One region of the Micromonospora sp. LH3U1 genome, then DNA from elsewhere that is predicted to be linked to it. Evidence: riboswitches for the same ligand, from Rfam matches in the RefSeq annotation. Region 1 holds a riboswitch; the other holds the start of a gene.
The links. A riboswitch is a leader RNA that binds a small molecule or an ion and turns the genes downstream of it on or off. The one in region 1 is predicted to bind cyclic di-AMP.
Positions count from the first base shown of each region.

Region 2: another riboswitch for cyclic di-AMP. It lies ahead of PCA76_RS14610 (LysM peptidoglycan-binding domain-containing protein); the one in region 1 lies ahead of PCA76_RS10630 (C39 family peptidase).

Region 1 is NZ_CP116936.1:2,326,813-2,330,209, forward strand. It holds gene PCA76_RS10620 (hypothetical protein) at 1-110, shown strand, start outside; gene PCA76_RS10625 (hypothetical protein) at 241-1,011, shown strand; cyclic di-AMP (ydaO/yuaA leader) riboswitch at 1,296-1,436, shown strand; partial or broken gene PCA76_RS10630 (C39 family peptidase) at 1,680-2,527, shown strand; gene PCA76_RS10635 (hypothetical protein) at 2,601-3,397, opposite strand, start outside.
Region 2 is NZ_CP116936.1:3,240,381-3,243,777, reverse strand. It holds gene dinB (DNA polymerase IV) at 1-142, shown strand, start outside; gene PCA76_RS14615 (hypothetical protein) at 269-640, shown strand; gene PCA76_RS14610 (LysM peptidoglycan-binding domain-containing protein) at 736-1,392, opposite strand; cyclic di-AMP (ydaO/yuaA leader) riboswitch at 1,393-1,564, opposite strand; gene PCA76_RS14605 (ThuA domain-containing protein) at 1,719-2,381, opposite strand; gene PCA76_RS14600 (ArsR/SmtB family transcription factor) at 2,447-2,782, shown strand; gene PCA76_RS14595 (nitroreductase family protein) at 2,779-3,397, shown strand, end outside.

The DNA of each region.
Region 1 (3,397 bases):
AGGTCACCGTCGCGACCGGCGTGCTTCCGGTGTGCGCCCCCGGGCCCGACCCGCTGCCCCTCGTCGGCGGTCCGAGCAGTCGGGCGCCCCGGGCCCCACCCGGGCGCTGAGCCACCGGGACGAGCGTCCCGCCGCCGCGCCCTGTCGACCCACCAGCTCTGCCCCCGCCGATCCGTGGCCCGCCGTGGCCAGGTTGCCGGTCGGGCTCCACCGCATTGCTCTCTCCCCGAGGTGCCGACCATGGAGACCGTTGTCTTCTACCAGTTCGTGACCGAGGTTCCGCAGGCCGCCGCCATCTGGTCGGCCCTGTTCCTGCTGACACTGGGCGTACTCGCCGTGCTGGTCGCTCGCCCCGAGCGGGACCGGCCCACGGACGACCCGCTCCCGGCCGCGCCCACCGCTCGGGAGGTGGCCGAAGCCGAGGCCGTCGACCTGCGCCGGTACGCCGAGGAGGTGGCCGTCGCTGCGGCCGGCGCGGCGACGACCGCGCGGCGGCGACGCGCGGCCTGGCTGACCGCTCAGGAGGAGATGGAGCGGGCCTGGACCGGGTACGACGAGGCGGACACCGCCGCCCGTCGGTTCGCGGGTGCCGGGGCGCTGCCCGCCCCGCATACCCCCCGCACCCCTGCCGAGTACGCCCTCCGGGAGCGCTACCTGCTCCGCGCGGCGACTGCGGCGCACTGGCGGGGCGACCTGAGCATGGCGCAGTTGGGCGACGTGTTCGGGCACCGGCGCGGCTGGGATCCCCGGCGGCACCCGGTCGAGCAGGAGGTGGTGCTCAGCCGGGCGATCCGGGACGCGAGGCGGGCCGACTACGAGGCCGCCGCCACCCGGGAGCGGGCCGTGTGGCGGGACGCGGAACTGGCCGCCGAGGCGGCGCGCACCCTCGCCGACGAGGCGTACGCGGCAGCGGCCCGGCTGCGGCCGAACCCGGTCCCCGCTCGCCGGGCGGCGAACGGGACGGTCCGTCCTGCGCTCGTGGCACGCTGGCGGCCGGCCCGCGTGGGTTGAGCCCGATCCGTGATGTGAGCCCGGTCACGCCAATGCGAAATCGGGCGTCCGGCGCGATCGGCGCGATTTTTCCCGGAATTGTGACCGCATTATCGGCGGCCTGTCCGGTTGTCGCCCGCAGGCGTCGCCGTAACCGCTTGTCCCATCGAGTCACATCATCGGCAATACGCGCAGAAATTGTCGTGCCAGATCAGGTTTACGCAGGTGAACCTGGCTTGGCAGGGTGCGAACAGGCCAGTAGTGTCGTCCCGTCCGGTGCGGTAACCGATCGCAAGAGGCGACGCCGCGCCGACCCGCTCAATCGTGAAAACGAACCGGGGACCCATCAGTAAGTCCGGGGTGAATCCGCGAGCCATGGCCCGCGGTAGGGCGATCTTCCCGCCCGAATCCGTCAGCTAACCCGGTAGGCGGTGTCGGAAGGAGTTCCATCCTCGTGCAGCTCTCCACCCCTCGGTTGTTCCCTCGCCTCCACGGCGCAGCGGTGCCCCCGCTCATTCGTCCAGTGACGGTGAGCTGACCCCCGGGTCATCGCCTATCCCGCCCGGCAGCACCGGGCGTTCCCCTGAGCGGTTCACCATCCGCGGACCACGGTCCGCGCGCTGGCGCCTGCCCGGATATACCGGTCCGGCCCCGGTGTGCCGCTCTCCCCCCGATCCGTGGAGGACCCCGTGAAGCACACCCTGCAGCGTCAGCTCCGCCGCATTGCCACCGAGCGCCCGTACCAGATCGCCGTCGCCTCCGCCGCGGCCCTCGCGATCGCCACCACCACCGGCGCCCTTGTCACCGCCACCGACGACGCCCCGGCCAGCCAGCGCACCGCGACCACCGTCGCCGAGATGCGCAGCGACACCGCTGCCTCCCGCGGTGAGGCGCGCGACGCGTCCCCTCCGCCAGCGCCGCGCCGACCGCCGCCGCCACCAGCGCTGCCCCGGCCACCACCGCCGCGTCACCCGCCGCCAAGGCCAGCAGCAACCCGGACCTGACCCGTAAGCCAGCCCCGCCGAAGCCGCCTGCGACGAAGGTGCTCGACTACGACTACGAGGCGCAGAACACGTACTACAACTGCGGCCCGGCAGCCACCCGTAACGCGCTCAGCGCCACCGGCATCGACCGCACCCAGGACGAGCTCGGCGCCGAGCTGGGCACCACCGAGATGGGCACCAACTCGGCCGAGGACACCACCCGGGTGCTCAACGCCGAGGTGAAGGGCTCCCCGTACCGGACCCGGATGTTCGCCGGCGCGCCCAGCTCGGCCCAGATGGACCGGCTCCAGGCCGACGTCGTCAAGGCCATCACCGACGGCCGCGGCGTGGTGGCCAACGTCGTCGGCGACGCCACCGACACCAACGGCGGCTGGCACTCCTACGGCGGCGGGCACTACATCGCCGTCGTGGGCTACAAGGACAACGGCCGGACCGTGCGGATCGCCGACTCGGCGAACGCGGCCGACCCGTCGTACTGGATCACCACGATCGACCTGGCCAACTGGATCGCCAGCCGGGGCTACTCCGCCTGACCCAGGCGCGCAGACCGCCGCGGGCGCCGTCCCCCACAAGGGGCCGGCGCCCGCGGCGTCTCTGCCTGTGCGGTCAGTAGGTGATGAAGCCGTACAGCGCGAGGTGGTTCGATTTCGTCCCACCGACCGTGTGGTCGATGCTGGACGGCTGCACCCCGCCCTTGACGAAGAGATAATCGATCTTGCTGGAGCCGTTGGTGGCCTTCGATCCGTAGCCGGTCATGCCGTAGCCGCTCAGCGTGCCGGATGCGATGCCCGTACGGTTCGCGTCGATCCCCACGACGCGGATCGTGGAGGCGTTGAGCAGGCTGGTCGCGTCCGCGCCGAGATGGATGCCGGTGTTGGCGATGCCCCGGTCACCGTCGCCGGCGCAGGCGTTCTGCCGGTTCTCCTGCGGCAGGTGCATGGTCGCGGCGAACACGCTCGTGCCGGTCGCCTTGATGGTGAACCGGGCCGCGATGGCGCTGGTCCGCTTCCACTTGTGGTAGTCGGTGCTGTCCGGGTCGCTGTTCGGCGGCTTGTACAGCGTGCATCCGGCACCGTTGGCGTACGCCGTGCCCGGCTTGAGCCAGCCCGCGCTCCAGTACTTCGAGATGTCGCCAGTGGCGAGGCTGAGCGTTTGCTTGTTCCAGATGATGCCGTTGGTCTGCTTCTTCTTGAGGTCGCCGAGCGACTGCGAGCTGCACTTGTGCGTGCCGCCCCAGGGCTCCGGGTCACTCCACGCCACGATCGCCCCGTAGGTGCCCGCCGGGTAGCCGAACTTCGCCGACAGTTGGTCGGCGTACGCCTCGGCCTGGCCGGTGCCGCGCACCTGCTGCACGATCAGGATGTCGGGTGCCACCACGCCGCTGGTGCCGGTGCGACCGGCGT
Region 2 (3,397 bases), 910 kb from region 1:
GCTGCCGTTCCACCGCGACCCGGGTGCGGAGTTGGACGCCGCGGTCGACGCGGTCCGCGACCGGTTCGGATCGGCGGCGCTCACCCGTGCGGTGCTGCTCGGCCGGGATCCGGGCGTCGAGATGCCGCTGTTGCCGGATTGACCGGTATGCGTGCCGTGTTCGGACGTCGGAGCTGCGACCGGAGACACATCACAGCAGGCCGGCGGTTTAGCCTGCGGCTGACGGGTGACCCTTGGGGGGTACAGCCTGCCAAGGGGGGGACCCACCATGTCCGACGACGACACCAGCAACCGACCGAGCCGCAGCGCCGAGCGCCCGCACGACGTGACCGACCCGCTGCTCTGGCAGTTGGCGATCGACGTGCTGAGCGCCCACGAGCCGGACGACGAGGGGCACTGCCGCAACCTCCAGTGCGCCGGGCAGTCCTGGCCGTGCGCGGCCCGCAACGGCGCCGAGCAGTCGCTGCGACTGGCCCGCAGCACGCCCGCCTCGGTCGACACGACCATCGACGGCGACGACAGTGACGGGGTCGGGACGGGCCGGCCCGGGGAGAGCGCGGCACCGGCGCCCCGCTGGGGCTGGAACGCCGGCCCGGTGGCGTCACAGCGAGAGTCGAAGGCGTCCGCCTCCGCTGCGTGACGGCGGTCCGTCGGGGGCACGGACAGTCGGGCTGATCAGCACCCCACACGCGAACGCTCGGCCGGTTCACCGGCCGAGCGTTCGCGTGTCATCCGTCAGAGGCTGAGCCGCTGACCCGGGAAGATCAGACCCGGGTTGGTGCCGATCAGCTGCCGGTTGCGCTCGTACAGGGCCTGCCAGCCGCCGACCTGCCGGTGGCTGTCTGCGATCTCCGACAGGGTGTCGCCAGGCTTGACCACGTACGTCTCGCCACCCGCCGCGGGCGCGGTGCGCTCGTGGTTGCGGGTCGCCGGCTGCTCGCCGCGCGACGAACGTTCCTTCGGCGTGGTGGCCTTCGCGGTGGACTTCGACGACTTCGTCGAGGACTTCGTGGCGGAGCCGCCCGACGAGCCGCCCTTCTTGCCGCAGGTCGGCCAGGCGCCGATGCCCTGCCCGTCGAGCACCTTCTCGGCGATGGCGATCTGCTCGCCACGGCTGGCCAGGTCGGCGCGGGCGGCGTACTTCTTGCCGCCGTAACCAGCCCAGGTGCCCTGCGAGAACTGCAACCCGCCGTAGTAGCCGTTACCAGTATTGATCTTCCAGTTGCCGCCGGACTCGCACCTGGCGACCGCGTCCCAGTTGACGCCGGCCTGCGCCGGCGCGGCCGGGCCGAAGAGGGCGACGGCGCCGGTGACCGCACCGACGGCCAGGGTGCCGACGGCGATGCGGCGGGTGGTGACCCGTCGGTGACGGGGCGTGTGAACAGACGTCATGTGTGCTTCCTCCACGCCGGCGAGGTGAGCTGTCGGGTTCGGGCCGAGGAGCCCGGCCGCGCGGTGGCGGCTTCACCCCGAGGTGACGTGCACCGAGGAACATTGGGTCCCCCGCTCCTGCCCGGGTTATTGGTATCCGACGACCGGGGGCAGGATTTGGCGTTGCCGGTCGTGGTGTCCGCAGTGGCGAACCCGACCGACGTTAGGCACGGCCGGCGACGATCGCCCAACCCCTGTGAAGTTCTTCACCGGGCTACGCGGGGCGTGACCCGCAGCGGTTGCGAGCGAGTGGACACTGTGCAGTGACCACCGTGGACCGTTGCGGATCAGACGTCGTAACGGAGCCAGGCCACGATGCGGCGCAGCAGCTCGACGTGCCCCTGCGACTCGTACGACCGGACGCCGTGCCCGAGCGCGCTGTAGACGATCCGGCTGGTCCCGATGGTGCGCGCCCAGACGAGTGGGTGGGTGTCACCGCCCTCGTCGTGGACGTAGAGGGGCTCGATCTGGGCGCCGTCGACCAGCTCCAGGTCGGTGTAGCGCTCGTCGTGGACCTCGATGTCACCGAGACCGGTAGTGATCGGATGCTCGACACCGGTGCGCCGGACGAGACTCGGGCCGATCGGCGGATGGAAGGTCCGGCCGTGGTCCCAGGCGGCGCCGAGGGCGGAACGCCAGCTCGCCAGCTGAGGGAACGCGATCGTGGCGCTGTGGGTGGCGAGCAGGCTGCCGCCACGGGCCAGGAAGCGGTCGAGGATGCGGGCGAAGGCCTCGTCCTCGGGGATCGGGGTGGAACGGTCCGCGCTCGCGTTCACCACCAGCAGGCGGGCGCCGTCGAGTGCCGCCTCGAGTTGGTCGACGGAGGTCACGATCGCGACCTGGTCCTCGTCGCCGAGCAGGCTGGCGATCGTGGCGCTGGTCTCGGCCAACTGGTGCCAGGGGTCGGCGTGCGGACCATCCCCGCTGAAGATCACAGTGTCGACAGGCATGGCCGTGCTCCGCTCAGCATTTGGATAGTTTTCGAAATCACGAATTGAAAGCTAGCATGGCGTCCATGAGAGCCCTGCATCATCCCGATCTCGCCTCGGTCGACCTGGCCACGTTGCTCGGCGCCCTCGCCGACCCGGTGCGCCTGAGCGTCGTACGGCAGTTGGCGCAGGCCGGTGGTGTCGTCTGCGGAAAGTTCGACGCGTTGTCCGAGGTGAGCATCTCCACGCTCTCGCACCACCTGAAGGTGCTGCGGGCCGCCGGCGTCCTGCGCGTCACACCGAACGGCAGTTTCCGTCGCCACGAACTGCGTGCCGACGAGATCAATGACCGTTTTCCCGGGCTCCTCCCCGGGATCATCGCCAACCTCGACCTGCCCGAGCGAGTGGGAGTGCCCGCATGACCGACGCCGGACCGACCGGGCAGATCGCGCCGAACACGCTGGGCCTGTCCGCCGACGAGGTCCTGAGCACGACCCGCGCCGTCCGCAAGCGTCTCGACCTGCGACGCCCGGTCCCCCGTGCCGTGATCGAGGACTGCCTCAGCATCGCGCTTCAGGCACCCAGCGGCCGCAACAGGCAGCGCTGGGACTTCGTCTTCGTCGAGGACCAGGAGACCCGGGCTGCCGTCGCCCGACTGTGGCGCCTCGGTCTGATGGCGCCACCACCGGCATCGGGCGGCACCGGGCCGGCCTTCAGCCGGATGAACTTCGCCTCCGAGCAGTGGGGCAGGATCGCGGGCAGCCTGCAGCACCTCGCGGACCACCTGCACGAGGTCCCGTTGCTGCTCATCCCCTGCCTGCGCGTCGAGTCACGCGCCGAGTTGGACAGCGTCCGGGGACAGGCGGGGGCCTGGGGTTCCGTCATCCCGGCGTTCTGGAGCTTCATGCTGGCCGCCCGCGAACGCGGGCTGGGCACCGCGTGGACCACGAGCCATCTCAGCTATGAGCGGGAGATGGCCGAGTTGCTCGGCATCCCCTACGACACGGTCGTGCAGGTGGCCCTCACACCGGTGGCCT